One region of the Pseudomonas sp. GW821-FHT09E12 genome, then DNA from elsewhere that is predicted to be linked to it. Evidence: riboswitches for the same ligand, from Rfam matches in the RefSeq annotation. Region 1 holds a riboswitch; the other holds the start of a gene.
What was found. A riboswitch is a leader RNA that binds a small molecule or an ion and turns the genes downstream of it on or off. The one in region 1 is predicted to bind cobalamin.

Region 1 (10,127 bases):
CGTGTGCGCCTTGGAGGTGGTGGCGCCACCGATCATCAGTGGCAGGTGGAAGTCCTGGCGCTGCATTTCCCGGGCGACGTGGACCATCTCGTCCAGCGACGGGGTGATCAGGCCGGACAGGCCGATGATGTCGCACTTCTGTTCCTTGGCCACCTGCAGGATTTTCTCCGCCGGCACCATCACACCGAGGTCGACGATGTCGTAGCCGTTACAGCCCAGGACCACGCCGACGATGTTCTTGCCGATGTCGTGCACGTCGCCCTTGACCGTGGCCATGAGGATCTTGCCCTTGGCTTGCGGCTTGTCGCCTTTTTCCAGCTCGATGAACGGGATCAGGTGGGCCACGGCCTGCTTCATCACCCGGGCGGACTTGACCACCTGGGGCAGGAACATTTTGCCGGCGCCGAACAGGTCGCCGACGATGTTCATGCCAGCCATCAGCGGGCCTTCGATCACTTCGATCGGGCGGGCGAAGGACAGCCGCGACTCTTCGGTGTCTTCGACGATATGGGTGGTGATGCCTTTGACCAGGGCGTGCTCCAGGCGCTTGTTGACGTCCCAGTTGCGCCACTCTTCGGTCTCGGCTTCCTTGACGCTGCCGTCGCCCTTGTACTTGTCGGCGATGGCGAGGAGGGCATCGGTGCCTTCCGGGGTGCGGTTGAGGATCACGTCCTCGACGGCGTCGCGCAGCTCCTGCGGGATCTGGTCGTAGATCTCCAGCTGGCCGGCGTTGACGATACCCATGGTCAGGCCGTTGCGGATCGCATACAGCAGGAACACCGAGTGGATCGCCTCGCGCACCGGGTTGTTGCCGCGGAAGGAGAACGACACGTTGGACACGCCGCCGGAGCTCAGCGCATAGGGCAGCTCGTCGCGGATGTAGGCGCAGGCGTTGATGAAGTCCACCGCGTAGTTGTTGTGCTCCTCGATACCGGTGGCCACGGCGAAGATGTTCGGGTCGAAGATGATGTCTTCCGGCGGGAAGCCGACGTCGTTGACCAGGATGTCGTAGGAACGCTTGCAGATTTCCTTCTTGCGCGCCTCGGTGTCGGCCTGGCCGGCTTCGTCGAAGGCCATCACCACCACGGCGGCGCCGTAGCGCTTGCACAGCTTGGCGTGATGAATGAACTGCTCGACGCCTTCCTTCATGCTGATGGAGTTGACGATGCCCTTGCCCTGGATGCACTTGAGGCCGGCTTCGATCACTTCCCACTTGGAGGAGTCGATCATGATCGGCACGCGCGAGATGTCCGGCTCGCCGGCAATCAGGTTGAGGAAGGTCACCATGGCCTTCTTCGAGTCCAGCATGCCTTCGTCCATGTTGATGTCGATCACCTGAGCGCCGGCTTCGACCTGCTGCAGGGCGACTTCCAGGGCTTCGGTGTAGTTCTCTTCACGGATCAGGCGGGCGAACTTGGCGGAGCCGGTGATGTTGGTGCGTTCGCCGACGTTGACGAACAACGACTGGCGATCGATGGTGAACGGCTCCAGGCCCGACAGGCGGCAGGCCTTGGGAATGTCCGGGATCTGCCGCGGGGCATAGCCGGCGACGGCCTTGGCGATGGCCTCGATGTGCCCCGGGGTGGTGCCGCAGCAACCGCCGACGATGTTCAGGAAACCGCTCTGGGCGAACTCTTCAATGACCTTGGCGGTTTGCGCCGGCAGTTCGTCGTACTCGCCGAATTCGTTGGGCAGGCCGGCGTTGGGGTGCGCGGAGACGTGGGTGCTGGCCTTGTTCGACAGCTCTTCCAGGTAAGGGCGCAGTTCGCTGGCGCCGAGGGCGCAGTTGAGGCCGACGGAGATCGGCTTGGCGTGGGCCACCGAGTTCCAGAAGGCTTCGGTGGTCTGCCCGGACAGGGTGCGGCCCGAGGCGTCGGTGATGGTGCCGGAGATCATGATCGGTAGTTCGAGGCCCAGCTCTTCGAACACGCCCTGCACGGCGAAGATCGCCGCCTTGGCGTTGAGGGTGTCGAAGATGGTCTCGATCAGGATCAGGTCGGCGCCGCCCTCGATCAGGCCCTTGGTGGCCTCGGTGTAGTTCTCCACCAGTTCGTCGAAGGTGACGTTGCGGTAGCCGGGGTTGTTGACGTCCGGCGACAACGAGCAGGTGCGGCTGGTCGGGCCCAGTACGCCGGCGACGAAGCGCGGCTTGTCCGGGGTCTCCAGGGTCTTGGCGTCGGCCACCTTGCGCGCCAGGCGCGCGCCTTCGACGTTGAGCTCGTAGACCAGCGCTTCCATGCCGTAGTCGGCCATGGAAATCTGCGTGGCATTGAAGGTGTTGGTCTCGAGGATGTCGGCGCCGGCATCCAGGTAGGCTTTCTCGATGCCGCCGATCACGTCCGGACGGGTCAGCACCAGCAGGTCGTTGTTGCCCTTGACGTCGCTCGGCCAGTCAGCGAAGCGTTTGCCACGGTAGTCCTGCTCCTCGAGCTTGTAGCTCTGGATCATGGTGCCCATGCCGCCGTCGAGAATCAGGATGCGCTCTTTGAGGGCTTGCTGAAGGGCTTGGAGGCGCGTGCTGCGATCGGACATGAAAGACTACCTGGAAGGGCCATTACGAAGGGCGAGGATCATAGCAAACCTGTGCGCTTTTAGAGCATGCGGCACTTTTGCATGAATATCGCTCATGTTGGTGGCCGTGCTGGCCCGGTAGAATCGCCGGATTTTCTTATGGATTGGACCAGGGATATGTCTTACCGCGTTGTCATCGGCAGTGTGCTGCTGCTTTTAAGTTCGCTCGCCAGCGCCCAGGGTCCCGCGCCAGCGATCTCCTACACCCGCGATATCCAGCCGATCTTCACCGAGAAGTGCGTGGCCTGCCACGCCTGCTATGACTCGGCGTGCCAGCTCAACCTGGGCAGCGGCGAGGGCGCGGCCCGCGGCGCCTCGAAGATCCCGGTGTACGACGGCGAGCGCAGCAAGGCGCAGACGCCGACCCGCTTGTTCTACGATGCTTCCGGCAAGCACGCCTGGCAGGGCATGGGCTTCTACTCGGTGCTCGACGCCCAGGGCAGCCAGGCGGCGCTGATGGCGCGCATGCTGGAACTGGGCCACAAGACGCCGTTGCAACCCAACGCCAAGCTGCCGGACAACATCGTCCTGGGCCTGAACCGCGAGAACATGTGCGCGCAACCGGCCGAATTCGACGGTTATGCCCGGGCCCATCCGCGCGAAGGCATGCCGCTGGCGGTGACCGGCCTGACCGATCAGCAATACCAGACCCTGCAACGCTGGCTGGCTTCCGGTGCGCCGATCGACGAGCAGGGCCTGGCGCCGAGCGCCAGGGAAGCGATGCAGGTGCTGCAGTGGGAAAACCTGCTCAACGCCCCAGGCGCCCGGGAAAGCCTGGTGGCCCGCTGGCTGTTCGAGCACTGGTTCCTCGCCCATATCTACTTCGAGGGCGGCGAGCCGGGGCATTTCTTCCAGTGGGTGCGTTCGCGCACGCCGAGCGGCCAGCCGATCGACCTGATCAACACCCGCCGGCCCAACGACGACCCGGGCACCCAGGTGTATTACCGCCTGTGGCCGGTGCAGGGGGTGATTGTGCACAAGACCCACATCACCTACCCGCTGAGCGCGGCGAAGATGGCGCGGATCAAGACCCTGTTCTACAGCGGCGATTACCAGGTCACTGCGCTGCCGGGTTATGGCCCGGGCCGCCGCGCCAATCCGTTCGAAACCTTCGAGGCGATTCCGGCCAAGGCCCGCTACCAGTTCATGCTGGATAACGCCGAGTACTTCGTGCGCACCTTTATCCGCGGCCCGGTGTGTCGCGGGCAGATCGCCACCGACGTGATTCGTGACAACTTCTGGGCGCTGTTCCAGGCCCCGGAACACGACCTCTATATCACCGACCCGGCCTACCGCGGCCAGGCCACGCCGCTGCTGGCCATGCCCGGGCAGAACGATGACGTCGGCAGCGTGCTGAGCCTGTGGCTGGCCTACCGCGACAAGCGCAACGAATACGAGATCCTGCGTCGTGATTCCTACGCCGATGCGCCGCCGCCGAGCTGGTCGACCCTGTGGGCGGGCAACGACAATGCGTTGCTGAGCATCTTCCGTCACTTCGACAGCGCCTCGGTGACCAAGGGCCTGATCGGCGAGGTGCCGCAGACGATGTGGCTGTTCGACTATCCGCTGCTGGAGCGCACCTATTACCAGTTGGCGGTCAACTTCGATGTGTTCGGCAATGTCTCGCACCAGGCGCAGACCCGGCTGTACTTCGACCTGATCCGCAACGGCGCCGAGCAGAACTTCCTGCGTTTGATGCCCGCCGGCACCCGCGAGGATTTCCTCGACGATTGGTACCAGAACAGCGGCAAGTTCAAGATGTGGCTGGACTACGAGTCCATCGACGACGACAAGGCCAGCGCCCTGGTGCTGGACGAAAAGGACCCGAAACGCGACTTCGCCAACCAGTTGCTGAACCGTTACGGCGACCTCAATGCGCGGCCCGATCCGATCAACCGCTGTGACGGAGCCTACTGCTCGCGGCCGAACATCGACCCGGCACTGCAGAATGCCGAACAGGCCCTCAGCGGCCTGGTTTCGCGGCCGGCGGCCGGCATGCGGGTCATCGACCTGTTGCCGGAGGCCACCATGCTGCGCATCCAGGCACCGAGCGGCAAGCGGGTGTTCTACAGCATGCTGCGCAACCGCGCCCACAGTAATGTGGCGTTCCTGCTGGGCGAGTCGCTGCGCTACCAGCCCGGCCTGGACACCCTGACCATCTATCCGGGCGTGCTCAGCAGCTACCCGAACTTCATGTTCAACATTCCCGCCGGGCAGGTGCCGGAGTTCGTGGCCGAGATGGAAAACGCCAAGGACGCCCACCGTTTCGAGAAAATCGTCGAGCGCTGGGGGATCCGTCGCAGCCATCCGCAGTTCTGGCAGTACTTCCATGACCAGACCCAGTACATCCTCGAGACCGATCCGAAAGAGGCGGGCGTACTGGACATGAACCGCTACGAGAACCTCTGAAGGCACCAGGCCCTTGAAATTCCGGGCCGCAGCCCTCAGGTTGCGGCCCGGCCCATCCCGGGAAAAGCCTTGTAAAAAATCCCAGGCGTTGCGTCGACCACGCAGCGCGGGCCTATCGACCAAGGTCTATCCCGACAAAAATACTAGGACTTTGTCCGGCACGCCGATTGGCGTAAACTGCGCCCACGCCTGCGAGGAATTTCCATGACCGCTATTACCATTACCGACGCCGCCCACGATTATCTGGCTGATCTGCTCTCCAAGCAGAACACCCCGGGCATTGGCATCCGCATCTTTATCACCCAGCCAGGGACTCAGTACGCCGAGACCTGCATTGCCTATTGCAAGCCGGGTGAAGAAAAGCCCGAAGACAAAGCCCTGAGGCTGAAGAGCTTCACCGCCTACATCGACGCCTTCAGCGAAGGTTTCCTCGATGACGCGGTGGTCGACTACGCCACCGACCGCATGGGCGGCCAGCTGACCATCAAGGCACCCAACGCCAAGGTGCCGATGGTCAACGCCGACAGCCCGGTCAACGAGCGCATCAACTACTACCTGCAAACCGAGATCAACCCGGGGCTGGCCAGCCACGGCGGCCAGGTCAGCCTGATCGATGTGGTCGAGGACGGCATCGCCGTGCTGCAGTTCGGTGGTGGTTGCCAAGGCTGCGGCCAGGCCGACGTGACCCTGAAGGAAGGCATCGAGCGCACCCTGCTCGAGCGCATTCCCGAGCTCAAGGGAGTACGTGACGTCACCGACCACACGCAGAAAGAAAACGCCTACTACTAAGGCGTTCGCTGCGAACATGAAAAACGGCGCCCCGTGAGCGCCGTTTTTTTATGCCCATTATTCCAGGTGTCTTGCGGCGCCTTGCTCGCGATACACCCTCAAGGCCGATACAAATGCGCATGCCCCGCGCGATACAACGACGACTCACTGAAACTGTCCGTGGCCAGCACTCGGCCCACCAGGATCAGCGCCGTGCGCCGAAAACCCTTGGCCTGGACCTTTTCGGCGATGTCCGCCAGGGTGCCCAGCACCCAGTCCTGATCCGGCCAGGTCGCCCGGTGCACCACGGCAATCGGGCAGTCGGCGCCGTAGTAGGGCAGCAGCTCGGCGACAATCTTTTCCAGGTGGTTGACCCCCAGGTGAATCGCCATGGTGGTGCCGTGGGCGGCCAGGCTGGCGAATGCCTCGCCGGCGGGCATCGAGGTCTTGTCGGCATAACGGGTCAGGATCACGCTCTGGGCGACGTCCGGCAGAGTCAGTTCGGCCCCCAGCAAGGCCGCGCAGGCCGCGGTGGCCGTCACGCCGGGGATGATCTCGAAGGGGATGCCCAGCTCGCGCAGACAGCGAATCTGCTCGCCGATGGCGCCGTACAGGCTCGGGTCGCCGGAATGTACCCGGGCCACGTCCTGGCCTTTGCCATGGGCGTCCTTGATCAGCTCGATGATCTGCTCCAGGTGCAGTTCGGCGCTGTTGACCAGCTGTTCGGCGCGATGGCCCTGGAGCACTGCTTCGGGCACCAGGGAGCCGGCATAGATGATGACCGGGCAACTGTGGATCAGCCGCTGGCCCTTGACGGTGATCAGTTCCGGGTCGCCGGGACCTGCGCCGATAAAAAAGACGGTCATGGCGTTCTCCTGTGAAAAAAGGGGCGAGGCAACCTCACAGATGAAGATTGCTCATGATCAGCGGCGGGGATTATCGAAGATTTGCCCGGAGCAGGCCAAGGCGAGGGTCGCCTGGGCGTATTTCTGCCGCGGGACCAGCAGCCTTGCCGGGCTTCGGGCCAGGTGTTCGGCCAGGGCCAGGGCGGCACTTTCGGCGACGCCGTAGCAGCCGGTGCGCTCGTAGGCGATCTGCGAACGATGGCTGAGTTGCAGCACATAAGGCGTCAGCTGGTTACTGCTGAAACAGGTCAGGGGCAAGTCCAGTTGCGCGGCCAGGGCCAGCAGCCCGGGTTCCTCGCGTTTCAGGTCGATGCTGGCCAGGGCCTTGATCTGCCCGGGGTCGATGCGGTGGGTGCTCAGGGTTTGGTCGAGCAGGGCGCGCAAGGTCTCCACCGGGCAGCCCCGCTGGCAGCCCAGGCCGACCACCAGGGGCGGCGCTGTGCTGGCCTGCGTCATGCCGAGTACTGATCGTCGCTCTTGCGGCGGAACAGCCAGGCGCTGATCAGGCCCAGGGCCAGCCAGAACGCGGCGTTGGTCAGCTGCGAAGCGATCTTGAACTGCGCCTCCAACTCCTCCGGGGCGAGCATCGAATGCACTTGCGGCTGTGGCGCGCCGATGAGGTGCGGCACGGCGAGGATGGCCACGCCCAGCGCTTTCAGCAGCCAGTTCCGGGCGAAGACGATCAGGGCAATGCCGACCGCGGTGGAAGCGGCGGTACCGACCCACCAGACCTGCCGTTGCGCCAGGTCCGCGGCGGCGGTGCCCGGCAGTTCGGGCGGCAGGCCGAGGGTCGGCGCCAGGCAGAAAGTGGCATAACCGGCCAGGCCCCAGAGCAGGCCCTGGGAAGTACGGTTCGGCGCGCGCAGGGTGTAGAGACCGGCGAGCATCAGGGCGAACCCCACGGCGACCACCAGGTTGCCGCCGGTGGTGGACAGCACGCGCTGCCAGCCGTCTTCCGGCTCCCAGGCTTCGGCGTCGTGGCTGTGGGCAGCGGTGCCGGCGGCATGCTCATGCGCTTCTTCATGCTGGGCGGCCGGGGCCTTCTCGTAGGTTTCCGCCTCCAGGATCAGCGGTGCGACCCAGAAGCTTTGCAGCAGGGTCAGCAACAGGGCCGCCAGCAACCCGGTGAACCCCGCGGTTTGCGCGATACGCTTGATCATGTCGGCAGGTCTCAGTGGCAAGGGAAGGCGGCGCTGTGGCGGGTATCGTGGGCGGCGTTGTGCACCGCTTCGATATGGGAGAAGCCGGCGAAATACACAAGGCACGCACCGAGGATCGAGGCGCCGATGGCGGCGACCAGGCGTTGGCTCAGGGTGGCGGTACTGTTGCTGGAATGGCTGGTGCTGCTGATGATCGACATGGCGCTTCCCTCTGGTGTGTCAGCGGGTGAATCGAGCGCAGCAAAACCCCGCGAGACGGGCTCGCGGGGAATTAACAGCGCCCGCCCACCGCGGGTTTGTTATGACTGTGTAGCGGGCCGGTCTCCGGGCTCGCGAGGGGCGGGGCTTGCGCCACGCCTGCAAGAATCGCCTTCCCATGCCGGACTGCTGGCACAGTGGATCTGATTCTTCGCTCGCTTACCGTTGCGGGGGCAGCACCGGACTGATCAAGGCTTTTGGCCTGTGACGCACCGGTTTCCCGTTTCACCCTGTGAAGGGCACCCGTAACAAGGTGTGTAGGAGAGCATGGGCGAGGGAGGGGCGTCAATTGGCAAGGGTTCTCGTTTTCGATCGCAATTGGCCTGTCCTCGCGCTGCATGAACATTGACCGCCCCCCAAGCTCTGCGTAGCCTTGCGCTTTCGAGGTTCTTCGGCGTCTGTCGAAGCTAAGAAGGGAACGCGGTCCAAGCCGCGGCTGCCCCCGCAACTGTAAATGGTGATGAACGATGCAAGGCCACTGCCAGGCGGCGGGAAGGCGCATCGTTGGCCAGTCGAACGACCGGCACACCGTCAGCCAGGAGACCTGCCTCGGACCTGATTCTCACTACAACCGGGCGGGGTGATCCGGTGGCGAACCCTTCCGTGCAGTTGCCTGCGCGGCTCTCGTCCCGTATGCCCGCCACCTTGCCAAAGGGCATCCGATGAAAACACTGGCCAAACTTCCCGTCACCATCGTTACCGGCTTCCTCGGCTCGGGAAAAACCACCTTGCTGCGGCACATGCTGGACAACGCCCAGGGTCGACGCATCGCGGTGATCGTCAACGAGTTCGGCGAGCTGGGCATCGACGGCGAGATCCTCAAGCAGTGTTCCATCGGTTGCACCGAGGAAGAAGCCAGCGGTCGCGTCTTTGAGCTGGCCAACGGCTGCCTGTGCTGCACCGTGCAGGAAGAGTTCTTCCCGGTGATGCGCGAGTTGGTGGCCCGTCGCGGCGACCTCGACCATATCCTCATCGAAACCTCCGGCCTGGCCCTGCCAAAACCTTTGGTCCAGGCTTTCCAATGGCCGGAAATCCGCAGCGCCTGCACCGTCGACGCGGTGATCACCGTGGTCGATAGCCCGGCCGTGGCCGCCGGTACCTTTGCCGCCTTCCCGGACCAGGTCGACGCCCAGCGCAAGCTCGACCCCAACCTCGACCATGAGTCGCCGCTGCATGAGCTGTTCGCCGACCAGCTGTCCAGCGCCGACCTGGTGATCCTCAACAAGGCCGACCTGATCAGCCCGGCAGACCTGGCCAAGGTGCGCCTGGAAGTGGCCGAGGAGCTGCCGCCGGCGGTGAAAGTCATCGAAGCCAGCAGCGGTCGCCTGCCGCTGGACGTGCTGCTGGGCCTGGGCAACGGCTCGGAAGAACACATCGACGGCCGCCACAGCCATCATGACCATCACCACGATGGCGACGATCATGATGATCATGACCACGACGCCTTCGATTCCATCTCCATCGAGCTGCCCCAGGCCGACGAAAGCCTGCTGCTGGACGCCCTGACCCAACTGGTGGTGCAGCACGGCATCCTGCGGGTCAAGGGTTTCGCGGCGATCCCCAACAAGCCGATGCGCCTGTTGATCCAGGGCGTGGGCACGCGTTTCGACAAGCACTTCGACCGCCAGTGGGGCGCCGACGAAGCCCGTACCACGCGCCTGGTGCTGATCGGCCAGGAACTGGACGCGACCCTGCTCGAAGCGCAATTGCGCGCCGCGCTTAGCGTGTAAGTCATGCACCTGCTCAGGACCCAGCCCGGCGGTTTCGTGTCGGATGACAACATTGCCGACCTTGGACAGACCCCCGCCGAGCTGGTGATCCTGTGCAGCGGCGACTCCAGCCTGGCGCTGCTGGCCGAAGCGGCGCAGCAACTGCCGGAGGATTACCCGAGCTTTCGCCTGGCCAACCCGATGCAGGTGCAGAACCATGCCTCGGTCGACCTGTATGTCGACCAGGTGCTGCGCCACGCCAAGGTGATCCTGATTTCCCTGCACGGTGGCATCGCCTATTGGCGTTATGGCATCGAGCAACTGGTGCAGCTGGCGCAGCGCGGCGT
Region 2 (10,127 bases), on a different contig from region 1:
GCCCAGCAACGCGTAAGTCAGGGCTACCAGGCGGGCTGGAATGTAGTTGAGCAGGTCGTCGATCTTCGCCGCCGCCCAGCCGAAACGCTCGAAGCGTTCATTACGATAGCCCCACATCGCATCCAGGGTATTGCTCAGGCGATAGAGCACCACGCCCGGCGCACCGGCCACGGCAAACCAGAACAAGGCGGCGAACACCGCATCGCTGCCGTTTTCCAGCACCGACTCGGTGGCGGCGCGGGCGACTTCGGTGGCATCCAGCTCGCTGGTCTGCCGGCTCACCAGATAACCGACCCGCTGCCGCGCCTGGTCCAGGTCGTCGCTGCGCAAGGCCTGGGCCACCGGCTCGACATGCTCGCCGAGGCTGCGCAGGCCAAGGGCGCAATACAGCGCCAGGATCTCGAACAACCAGCCGATGTAGGGCAGCCAGGAAAACAGGGTTGCCAGCAGGGTCAGCGGCAGCACCGCGATGACCCAGGCGGTGACGCCATGACTGCGCCAGCCGCGGCCACCGGAGTTGAAGCGTTGCTCGATGCGATCGGCAAAACGACCGAACGCCACCAGTGGATGCCAGCGCTTGGGTTCGCCCAGCAACGCATCCAGCGCCACTCCGGCGACACTCAGCAACGCCACACTCATTGACTCACTCCCCAGTAATTTTCATACAGCAATTCACTCAGCGGACGCTCCCGCGCCCAGCCTTCGAGCACCAGCATCGGCGCCGGGTAAAACTCGCCGACCGGGCCCAGGCACAGCACCGCCAGCGGCTTGGCCCCGGCCGGCAGGCCGAGCAGCTCAGCCAAGGCAGCAGGCTCGAACAGCGACACCCAGCCCATGCCCAACCCTTCGGCCCGGGCCGCCAGCCACAGGTTCTGAATCGCGCAGGAAAGCGAGGCCAGGTCCATTTCCGGCAGGGTGCGGCGGCCAAAAATATGCCGCTCACGGTCGTCCATCAGCGCCGCCACCAGGACCTCGGCGCAGTCGTTGATGCCTTCGACCTTGAGCTTCATGAACTCATCGGAGCGTTCGCCCAGGGCCTCGGCGGTGCGTACCCGCTCCTCTTCCACCAGTTGCTGGATTTGCCCGCGCAACGACCGGTCACTGATACGGATGAACCGCCAGGGCTGCATCAGGCCGACGCTGGGCGCCTGGTGCGCCGCCTCCAGCAGGCGACACAAGACCTGCGGCTCGACCGAGCCACCGACGAAGTGACGCATGTCACGACGCTCGGCGATCGCGCGATAGACCGCGTCGCGCTCGGCCGCGGAAAAGGCGTTGTCGCTCATGGGCGCCGCGCGAGCACGCTCGCTCCTGCCGGCGCCAGCAGGGACGCCACCGCTTCGGGGTTGGACGGAAAATAGAAATGCACATAAGAGGCGGTCATCCGCCCTTCGCGGTAAACCGCTTCCGCGCCGCGCCCGCCATTCGGGCTCAGGCCGCGAGCGATCGGCGCAAGCTCGGTGCTGGTCAACGAATGATGATAGGTATGCCCGCGCAACGAACCTTCCGGCAACTCCACCGCCTGCAAGGCCAGGGCCGCCAGGCGCTTTTGCATCACCGCATCGCCGGGCAACAGGCCCAGCAGTTCGGCGCGCTCGCCGTCGACGTCGGTCAGGGAATCCAGCAGATACAACATGCCGCCACACTCGGCGAGCAAGGGTTTGCCTGCGGCGTGATGCGCGCGGATCGCGCTGAGCATCGAGCCGTTCGCCGCCAGCGCCCGGTGATGCAGTTCCGGGTAACCGCCCGGCAGGTACAGGCTGTCTGCCTCAGGCAGCGTCGCGTCATGGATCGGCGAGAAAAAGACCAGCTCGGCGCCCATGGCCCGCAGCAGATCCAGGCTCGCGCCATAGGTAAAGGCAAAGGCTTCGTCGCGGGCCACGGCAATGCGCACGCCGGCCAACAACGGCTCAACGGCAACCACCTGGGGAGCGGCGAATGCCACGGCGGGCGGCAAGGCCACTTCGCAGCTGTCCGCCAGGGCTGCGGCCGCGGCGTCGAGACGCAGATCCAGATCGTTGAGTTCGCTGGCCTGCACCAACCCCAGATGGCGGCTGGGCAGTTCGATGCCGGTCTCCCGGGACAGCGCGCCGTACCAGCGCAAGCCCTCGGTCAGGCTGCCTTCGAGCAACTGCGCATGCCGCAGGGTGCCGACGCGGTTGGCCAGCACGCCGGCGAACGGCAAGTCCGGCTGATAACGCGCCAGCCCCAGCGCCAGGGCGCCGAAGGTCTGGGCCATGGCCGTGCCATCAATCACCGCGAGCACCGGCACGCCGAAATGCCGCGCCAGGTCGGCGCTGGACGGCGTGCCGTCGAACAACCCCATCACGCCTTCGATCAGGATCAGGTCTGCCTCGCCGGCGGCCTCCCACAACAGGCGGCGGCTTTCCTGCTCGCCGACCATCCACATGTCCAGTTGATACACCGGCGCACCGCTGGCGCGCTCGAGGATCATCGGGTCGAGAAAGTCCGGGCCGCACTTGAACACGCGCACCTTGCGTCCCTGATTGCGATGCAGGCGGGCGAGCGCGGCGGTCACGGTGGTCTTGCCCTGACCGGAAGCCGGCGCGGCAATCAATACCGCCGGGCAATGACGGGCATCACTCACAGTTCGACGCCTTTTTGCGCTTTGATCCCGGCCTGGAAGGCATGCTTGACCATGCCCATTTCGGTGACGGTGTCGGCCAGCTCGATCATCTCTGGCTTGGCGCCACGTCCGGTGACCACCACATGCTGCATCGGCGGTCGCGCCTGCAGGTCGCTGAGCACCTGATCCAGGTCCAGATAGCCGTGCTTGAGGGCGATGTTCAGTTCATCGAGCACCACCAGGCCGATCGTCGGATCGCTCAGCAGTTCGCGGGAAACCGCCCAGGCCGCTTCGGCCGCGGCGATGTCGCGCTGGCGGTCCTGGGTTTCCCAGGTGAAGCCTTCGCCCATGACATGGAAACGCACCTGCTCCGGGAAGCGCCGGAAGAACAATTCCTCGCCAGTGCTGTTGCGGCCCTTGATGAACTGCACCACGCCGCATTGCATGCCGTGGCCCATGGCCCGCGCGAGCATGCCGAAGGCCGAGCTGCTTTTGCCTTTGCCGTTGCCGGTCAGCACCAGCAGCAAACCGCACTCGTTCGGCGAGTTGGCGATGCGTTCATCGATCACGGCTTTTTTGCGCAACATGCGCGCCAGATGGCGTTCGTCACGATCGGGGGATTCAGTCATGGGGCAGCTCTCCGTTGGGGCTGGATAACGGGGGGCAGGAATAGGAATAGACGGCGCAAGCCTGGCATCGCCCACCGTGATGCCGTTGGATGGATCAGGCCGGTCTCCGGGCTTGTGAGTGGCTGGGATGCCCAACTGCGCGCCTTCCCATGTCGACAGTCGACACAGTGGCATCAGGCGCAGTCTTGACTCACTTACCGTTGCGGGGGCAGCGCCGGAATCGTCGTGCGTGCGCCTTCGGCACGCGTACTCACCGGCTTCCCTGTTTCACTCTGTCGACCCAAGGCCACAGAGCACCTGAAACAAGTCGCGAAGGTTAGAGGGTTGGGGGTGGAGCGTCAATTAAAGCCCCGCAGATCGGCGAATGCTGCATATCGGAAAAATGACGCCAATCTTGTGCCACACTCAGTGCAGTGATATCAAATAGCCATAATCTCGTTAAAAAACTCCAATATCTGAACAATAATAGGAAAAGTCCGATGCAAGGCATGATCATCAGCAATCCGAAACTGGAATTCCTGCGCCCTGCCCTGGAACGCTGGTTCGATTGCATCGACCGCTACAACACCGTGCGCGGCGATAACGAAAGCCCGTACTGGTTCGACGAAAAAGCCAACCTGGGAATGCTCTCGGCGGCAGCCTGGATGGCGGAGATGGTCACCCTGGAACACGCACCGAGCAAAAAACAGCTCGAGGACGGCGACCGCAGCGGCCGCACCGACCTGTACATCGCCACGCAGGAGGAACGCGTCTATATCCAGACCACCCAGCGTTGGCCCCGGGTCAACAGCCTGCACCTGACCCAACCGTTGCTGGATGCCGCCAGCGACGCGAAAAAAGCCAGCTACCCCAGCGACCTGAAACTTGGCTGCCTGTTCGTCACGCCACAGAAAACCCAGCACAGTGCCACTCCGGAAGAATTGCAGGACATGGTCGACGACCTGCAAAAGGAACACTGCTGCGCCGTGGCCTGGTACTTCCCCTATGCGTACCGCAAATTGCGCAACGAAGCCGGCAACTATCACCCCGGCGTTGCCGTGCTGTTCAAGGAAGCACGCTGAGCAGGTGGAACCATCGTCCATCTGTGCTTCTCTATGACTACACCGACTTCGTGCATTCATAGGGAAATCAGCATGCTCAAGCTTCGATACGCAATCCTTGTCGCCGTCGCCGCAGGCCTCGCCGCCTGTGGCGAGACCTCCACCCTCCAGGTCTCCGACGGCACCGGCCCCTCGCCGAAACTGCCCGAACCGAACAAAACCCTGTTCCCGACCGTGAACATCGCGCCCGCAATCGGCTGGCCGCAAGGCGCCAAACCGGTGGCCGCCGCCGGCACCCAGGTCGCCGCATTCGCCGAAAGCCTGGACCATCCGCGCTGGTTGTACGTGCTGCCCAACGGAGACGTACTGGTGGCGGAGACCAACGCCCCACCCTCCCCCGATGACAGCAAAGGTATTCGTGGCTGGATAGCCAGCAAGATCATGAGCCGCGCCGGGGCCGGCGTGCCCAGCCCGAACCGCATCACCCTGCTGCGGGACAAGGATCACGATGGCGTGGCGGAAACCCGTACGGCATTCCTGGAAAACCTCAACTCGCCGTTCGGCATGACCCTGGTAGGCAATGACCTGTACGTCGCCGATACCGATCGCCTGCTGCGCTTCCCCTACAAGGACGGCGACACCAGGATCAGCGCCCAGCCGACCAAGGTGGTGGACCTGCCTGGTGGCAAGCTGAACCACCACTGGACCAAAAACGTGATTGCCAGCAAGGACGGCAGCAAGTTGTACGTCACGGTCGGCTCCAACAGCAACGTCGGCGAAAACGGCATGGACCAGGAAGAAGGCCGTGCCGCCATCTGGGAAGTCGACCGCGCCAGCGGCAAGCAACGGATTTTCGCCTCAGGCCTGCGCAACCCCAACGGCATGGCCTGGGAGCCGCAAAGCGGCCAGCTGTGGACCGCGGTCAACGAGCGCGACGAGATCGGCAGCGACCTGGTGCCGGACTACATCACCTCGGTCAAGGACGGCGCCTTCTATGGCTGGCCATTCAGTTATTACGGCCAGCATGTGGACGTGCGAGTCACTCCGCAAAACCCGGACCTGGTGGCCAAGGCCATCGCCCCGGATTATGCCGTCGGCCCGCATACCGCCTCCCTGGGCCTGGCCTTCGCCGAAGGCAGCAAGCTGCCGGCGCCGTTCACCCAAGGCGTGTTCATCGGCCAGCATGGCTCGTGGAACCGCAAGCCCCACAGCGGCTACAAAGTGATCTTCGTACCCTTCGCCAACGGCAAGCCGGTAGGCCAACCGGTGGACGTCCTGACCGGTTTCCTCAACGCTGACGAGAAAGCCATGGGCCGCCCGGTCGGCGTAGTGATCGACAAGCAAGGGGATCTACTGGTAGCCGATGATGTCGGCAACAAAGTCTGGCGCGTGTCAGCAACCAAGGCGCAATAGGTTCAGCGCTTGCGGCACAGGGTCAAGCCGTCCCCCAGGGGCAGCAGCGACAGGTCGACACGCGGGTCATCCTTCAAGGCGCGATTGAGTGCCTGGATGGCCCGGGTGTCTTCACTCTGGGGATTTTCCTCCAGCACCCGACCGCTCCACAGCGTGTTATCGAACACCGCCAACCCGCCCACGCGTAGCAGGCGCAGGGCACTTTCCAGGTAAGCCGGGTAATTGGCCTTGTCGGCGTCGATGAAGACCAGGTCGAAACCACCCTCGCCCTCCTCCTGCTCGATCCTGGCCAAGGTCTCCAGGGCCGGTGCCAGGCGTAACTCGATCCGTCCGGCGACACCTGCTTCCTGCCAGTAACGGCGCGCGGTGGCGTTGTAGTCGCCCGGGATGTCACAGCAGATCAGTTGACCATCCTCCGGCAAGGCCGCGGCCATGGACAAGGCGCTGTAGCCGGTGAAGGTCCCCACCTCCAGCACACGCCGGGCACCGATCAGCTTGATCAGCAACGCCAGGAACTGACCCTGCTCGGGCGCCACCTGCCAGCGCGCCATGGGCAGCGCCTGGGTTTCGTCACGCAGACGGCGCAACAGCGGCGTTTCGCGCAGGGAAACGTCGAGCAGGTAGTGATAGAGGGCGTCGTCGAGGTTGAGGGTACGAGCGGTCATGGCAACCTCGACGCAGAGACAGGACTAAGGATTGTGCGCCAGATGCTCTGGCTGCAGCACGCGCTTGGCGCTCAGGTAGGCTTTTTGCCAATAGGCCTTGGACAGACTGTCCAGCTTCACCGTGCCGCCGGTGGCCGGCGCATGGACGAAGCGGCCTTCGCCGACATAGATGCCCGCATGGCTGACCTGGGAACCGCCATTGGTGGCAAAAAATATCAGGTCGCCGGTCTGCAAGGCGTTCTTGCCGACATTCGGTGCCCGCATGCCGATCATTTCGCGGGTCGAGCGCGGCAGCGAGATACCGGCTGCGTCGCGATAGACGTAGCCGATCAGGCCACTGCAATCGAAACCGGAGTCGGGCGTGTTGCCGCCCCAGCGATAAGGCGTGCCCACCAGGCCCAACGCACGAAACAGCACGTCTTCGGCAGCCGGCGAGAAGGTCTGGGGAGTGTTGAATACGGGAGCACGTACCACGGGCGCGGGTGGCGGGGTACGACTGGCGCACGCGCTGAGCAGCGCGGCGAGAACGATCAATGCAAGGCGGGCCGACGTCGACATATGCAGAACAATCCTGATCTGGATGCGGCTTTCTCTGCCGTGAGGCCGAAAACAAAACCGCGTAAGCAGGGCTTACGCGGTTAGTTTTCAACAATAGATCAGGATTCTAGCGTCTACGCGCCAAACTTCAAGTAAGACTTTAACTTCACCTTACAAAAAGTCCGCTTACTTGCGTGCGGTGACCACGGTCGGGGCCATGGCGAGGGCGCGCTTGGCTTCGATGAAGGTCTTGCTCCAGTAGCTGTCGCCCAGGCTGTCCACCCGCACGCCACCGCTGCGGCGGCTGCTGGAGTGGATGAACTGGTCATCGCCCAGGTAGATGCCAGCGTGGCTTACGCGACCGCGGCGGCCATTGGTGGCGAAGAACAGCAGATCGCCCGGCTGCAGCTTGTTACGCGCAACCAGCGGAGCATCAACGTTGATCATTTCACGGGTGGAGCGCGGCAGATTCATGCCGGCTTCTTCACGGAACAGATAGCCGATGAAACCGCTGCAATCGAAACCGGCTTCAGAGGTACCGCCGAAACGGTAACGGGTACCGATCAGGGACATGCCACGCTCGAGAATACTGTCAGCCAGCACTGGCAGTTGGTAAGGCTTGCTGTCAGCGAACTCGGCGAGTTCTTTTTCGGTTGCCAGCTCTTCCTGGAAAATAGCGGAAGACTGGGCTTTTGAAGAGTTTTGAACCTGTTGTTGCTGCTCTTGTTGGCTCACCGGAGAGTGGGTGGCGCAACCAAACAACAGGGTAACGAGTGCAAGAGGCACGAGGGGTGCGAAGCGCTTCAGCATGGGCACGACCGTGGCTTAAAGTTATAAAGAAGCCGCGACTATGCCTTCTATCGCTCTAATTTGCAAATTCAATCGATTGAAATGTGACTTATCGGTTTCTACTCAACATCTAAGGCCTTAAGCCCATTTTAAACGCACGCGCCTTTGGAACCGCTTCCGGATGCGGGTTTCTGGCGCCTGGAATATGCCAAAAAGCCACTACCGCCCGCGGTTTTACCAGCCCAGGGTTTCTTTGAGAAAGGGAATGGTCAGCTTGCGCTGAGCCTGCAAGGACGCCTGATCGAGGCGCTCCAGCAGCTCGAACAAGGCACTCATGCTGCGGGTACCGCGCGTCAGGATAAAGTGCCCGACTTCGTCGGTCAGATGCAGCCCGCGACGCGAGGCGCGCAACTGCAATGCACGCAATTTGTCTTCATCGGAGAGCGGGCGCATCTGGAAGATCAGCGCCAGAGTCAGGCGGGATTTGAGGTCCGCCAGCTTCACCGGCAGCTCTCGTGGAGAGGTCGAAGCCGCGATCAACAGGCGCCGGCCGCTGTCACGCAAGCGGTTGAACAGATGAAACAGCGCCTCTTCCCAGTCAGCTTTGCCCGCCACCGCTTGCAAGTCGTCCAGGCAGACCAGTTCGTACTGTTCCAGGTTGTCGAGGATTTCGATGCCGCGGTCCAGCAATTCCGCCAGGGGCAAATAGACCGCTGGCTCCCCCAACTGCTCGAACCGCAGGCAGGCCGCCTGCAGCAAGTGCGTACGCCCTACCCCATCCTTGCCCCAGAGGTAGATCAGGCTTTCGGTCCAGCCGGCGTCGGCTTCGCAAAGCCGCTCGACATAGCCGAGTGCAGCGGCATTGGCGCCTGGGTAGTAGTTGATGAAGGTGGCGTCATCACGCAGACGCACACCTAGGGGCAGCTGAATCGGTTTCATGCTGACTGAACAGTTCCAAACGAACCGTTAGTGGCCTCTGTGTAAAGTTTGCAAAGTTTATACCCGTGACGCCGGGCGCACAATGTAGCAGACCACAAGCAAAATCAAAGGTTTGCGTTAGCCTGATGAAATCACGGGGGTTTCTTTGACGGTGGATGTGACAGCTGTAAACACTCTCGATGGCACCCGCCCGAAACGCAGGCGCCCCGAAAGCGTTAACCGTGGACGTTACAGCTCGGACTCCTCTACACCGCTATAGATGTCCGAATCCTTGTACAAGTCGTGCACATGGCGCACCAGCACCATGATTACCGCCGCCACCGGTAAGGCCAGCAGGATGCCGGTGAAACCGAACAGCTCGCCACCGGCGAGAATCGAGAAGATCACCGCCACCGGGTGCAGGCCGATCCGGTCGCCCACCAGCAAGGGGGTCAGCACCATGCCCTCCAGGGCCTGGCCGACCATGAACACGGCCACGATGCCGATCATCGGGTACAGGTCGCCGCCGAACTGGAACAACCCGGCAATCAGCGCCGCGCCGATGCCGATGACAAACCCCATGTACGGCACGATGGCCGCCAGGCCGGCAATCAGACCGATCAACAGCCCCAGTTCCAGCCCGACCAGCATCAGGCCCGCCGCATAGATCATCCCCAGGGCCACCATCACCAGCAGCTGACCACGGACGAACGCCCCCAGCACTTCATGGCATTCCCCCGCCAGCGCCACTACACGCTCCTCGCGATCACGGGGCAACAGGCTGCGGATCTTCGCCATCATCAGGTCCCAGTCGCGCAGCAGGTAAAAGCTGACCACCGGAATCAGCACCAGGTTGGCCAGCCAGCCAATCAGCGCCAGGCTGGAGGCCGTTGCCTGGCTCAGGACCACGCCGACGATATCGGTGGTCTGCCCCATGTGCTCGCTGATCGCCGCCTTGACCTTGTCGAACTTCCAGAAACCATCGGACAAGCCCAGCTTGGACTGCGCCCAGGGCATTGCCGTGTGCTGCAGCCAATCGAGCATCTGCGGCGCCAGTTCGTACAGGCGCAGCAGTTGCTTGGCGAGCATAGGCACCAGCACCAGCAACAACGCCATGACGATCAGGGTGAACAGGGCAAATACCGCCACCACGCCCCAGGTGCGCGACAACCCGAGCTTTTCCAGGCGGTCCACCAGCGGATCGAACAGATAGGCCAACAGCAAGGCCACCAGGAACGGCGTCAGGATCGGATGCAACAGGTACACAAATCCACAAAGCAGGACCAACCCACCCAACCAGACCCATCGACGCGTATCAGCCATGAACCACTCCATTGCTTCTATATAAAGAAAACCTACCAGCGAAACCGCAGCTGCGCGGCCGGTGCAGGCGCAGGTGTCGCGCCTTCGACAGTCGGCTGGACAGGCACAGCGCCCGCCGGGACTTCCTGCAACCGTGCCAGGCTCAGTTGCGCACGCAACTGCTCGGCGCTGCCGCTGACCCGGTACACCGAACGATCACCATCGACACTCTGCAAACGCCCACCGA

Region 2: linked by a shared signal. The riboswitch ahead of cobO (cob(I)yrinic acid a,c-diamide adenosyltransferase) and the one ahead of cobW (cobalamin biosynthesis protein CobW) in region 1 are both predicted to bind cobalamin.

What each region holds. Positions count from the first base shown of each region.
Region 1 covers NZ_JBWKOM010000001.1:737,565-747,691, reverse strand. The annotation lists gene metH (methionine synthase) at 1-2,532, opposite strand, end outside; gene AC07PQ_RS03365 (fatty acid cis/trans isomerase) at 2,689-4,980, shown strand; gene nfuA (Fe-S biogenesis protein NfuA) at 5,185-5,769, shown strand; gene cobM (precorrin-4 C(11)-methyltransferase) at 5,868-6,614, opposite strand; gene AC07PQ_RS03350 (cobalamin biosynthesis protein) at 6,672-7,109, opposite strand; gene AC07PQ_RS03345 (CbtA family protein) at 7,106-7,813, opposite strand; gene AC07PQ_RS03340 (CbtB domain-containing protein) at 7,825-8,013, opposite strand; cobalamin riboswitch at 8,112-8,333, opposite strand; cobalamin riboswitch at 8,439-8,637, shown strand; gene cobW (cobalamin biosynthesis protein CobW) at 8,734-9,801, shown strand; gene cobN (cobaltochelatase subunit CobN) at 9,805-10,127, shown strand, end outside.
Region 2 covers NZ_JBWKOM010000006.1:466,644-476,770, reverse strand. The annotation lists gene cbiB (adenosylcobinamide-phosphate synthase CbiB) at 1-639, opposite strand, end outside; gene bluB (5,6-dimethylbenzimidazole synthase) at 636-1,286, opposite strand; gene AC07PQ_RS20520 (cobyrinic acid a,c-diamide synthase CobB) at 1,283-2,608, opposite strand; gene cobO (cob(I)yrinic acid a,c-diamide adenosyltransferase) at 2,605-3,216, opposite strand; cobalamin riboswitch at 3,297-3,532, opposite strand; gene AC07PQ_RS20510 (hypothetical protein) at 3,696-4,277, shown strand; gene AC07PQ_RS20505 (PQQ-dependent sugar dehydrogenase) at 4,350-5,669, shown strand; gene AC07PQ_RS20500 (class I SAM-dependent methyltransferase) at 5,672-6,334, opposite strand; gene AC07PQ_RS20495 (C40 family peptidase) at 6,359-6,892, opposite strand; gene AC07PQ_RS20490 (C40 family peptidase) at 7,058-7,681, opposite strand; gene hda (DnaA regulatory inactivator Hda) at 7,895-8,599, opposite strand; gene AC07PQ_RS20480 (AI-2E family transporter) at 8,828-9,901, opposite strand; gene AC07PQ_RS20475 (DUF2066 domain-containing protein) at 9,934-10,127, opposite strand, start outside.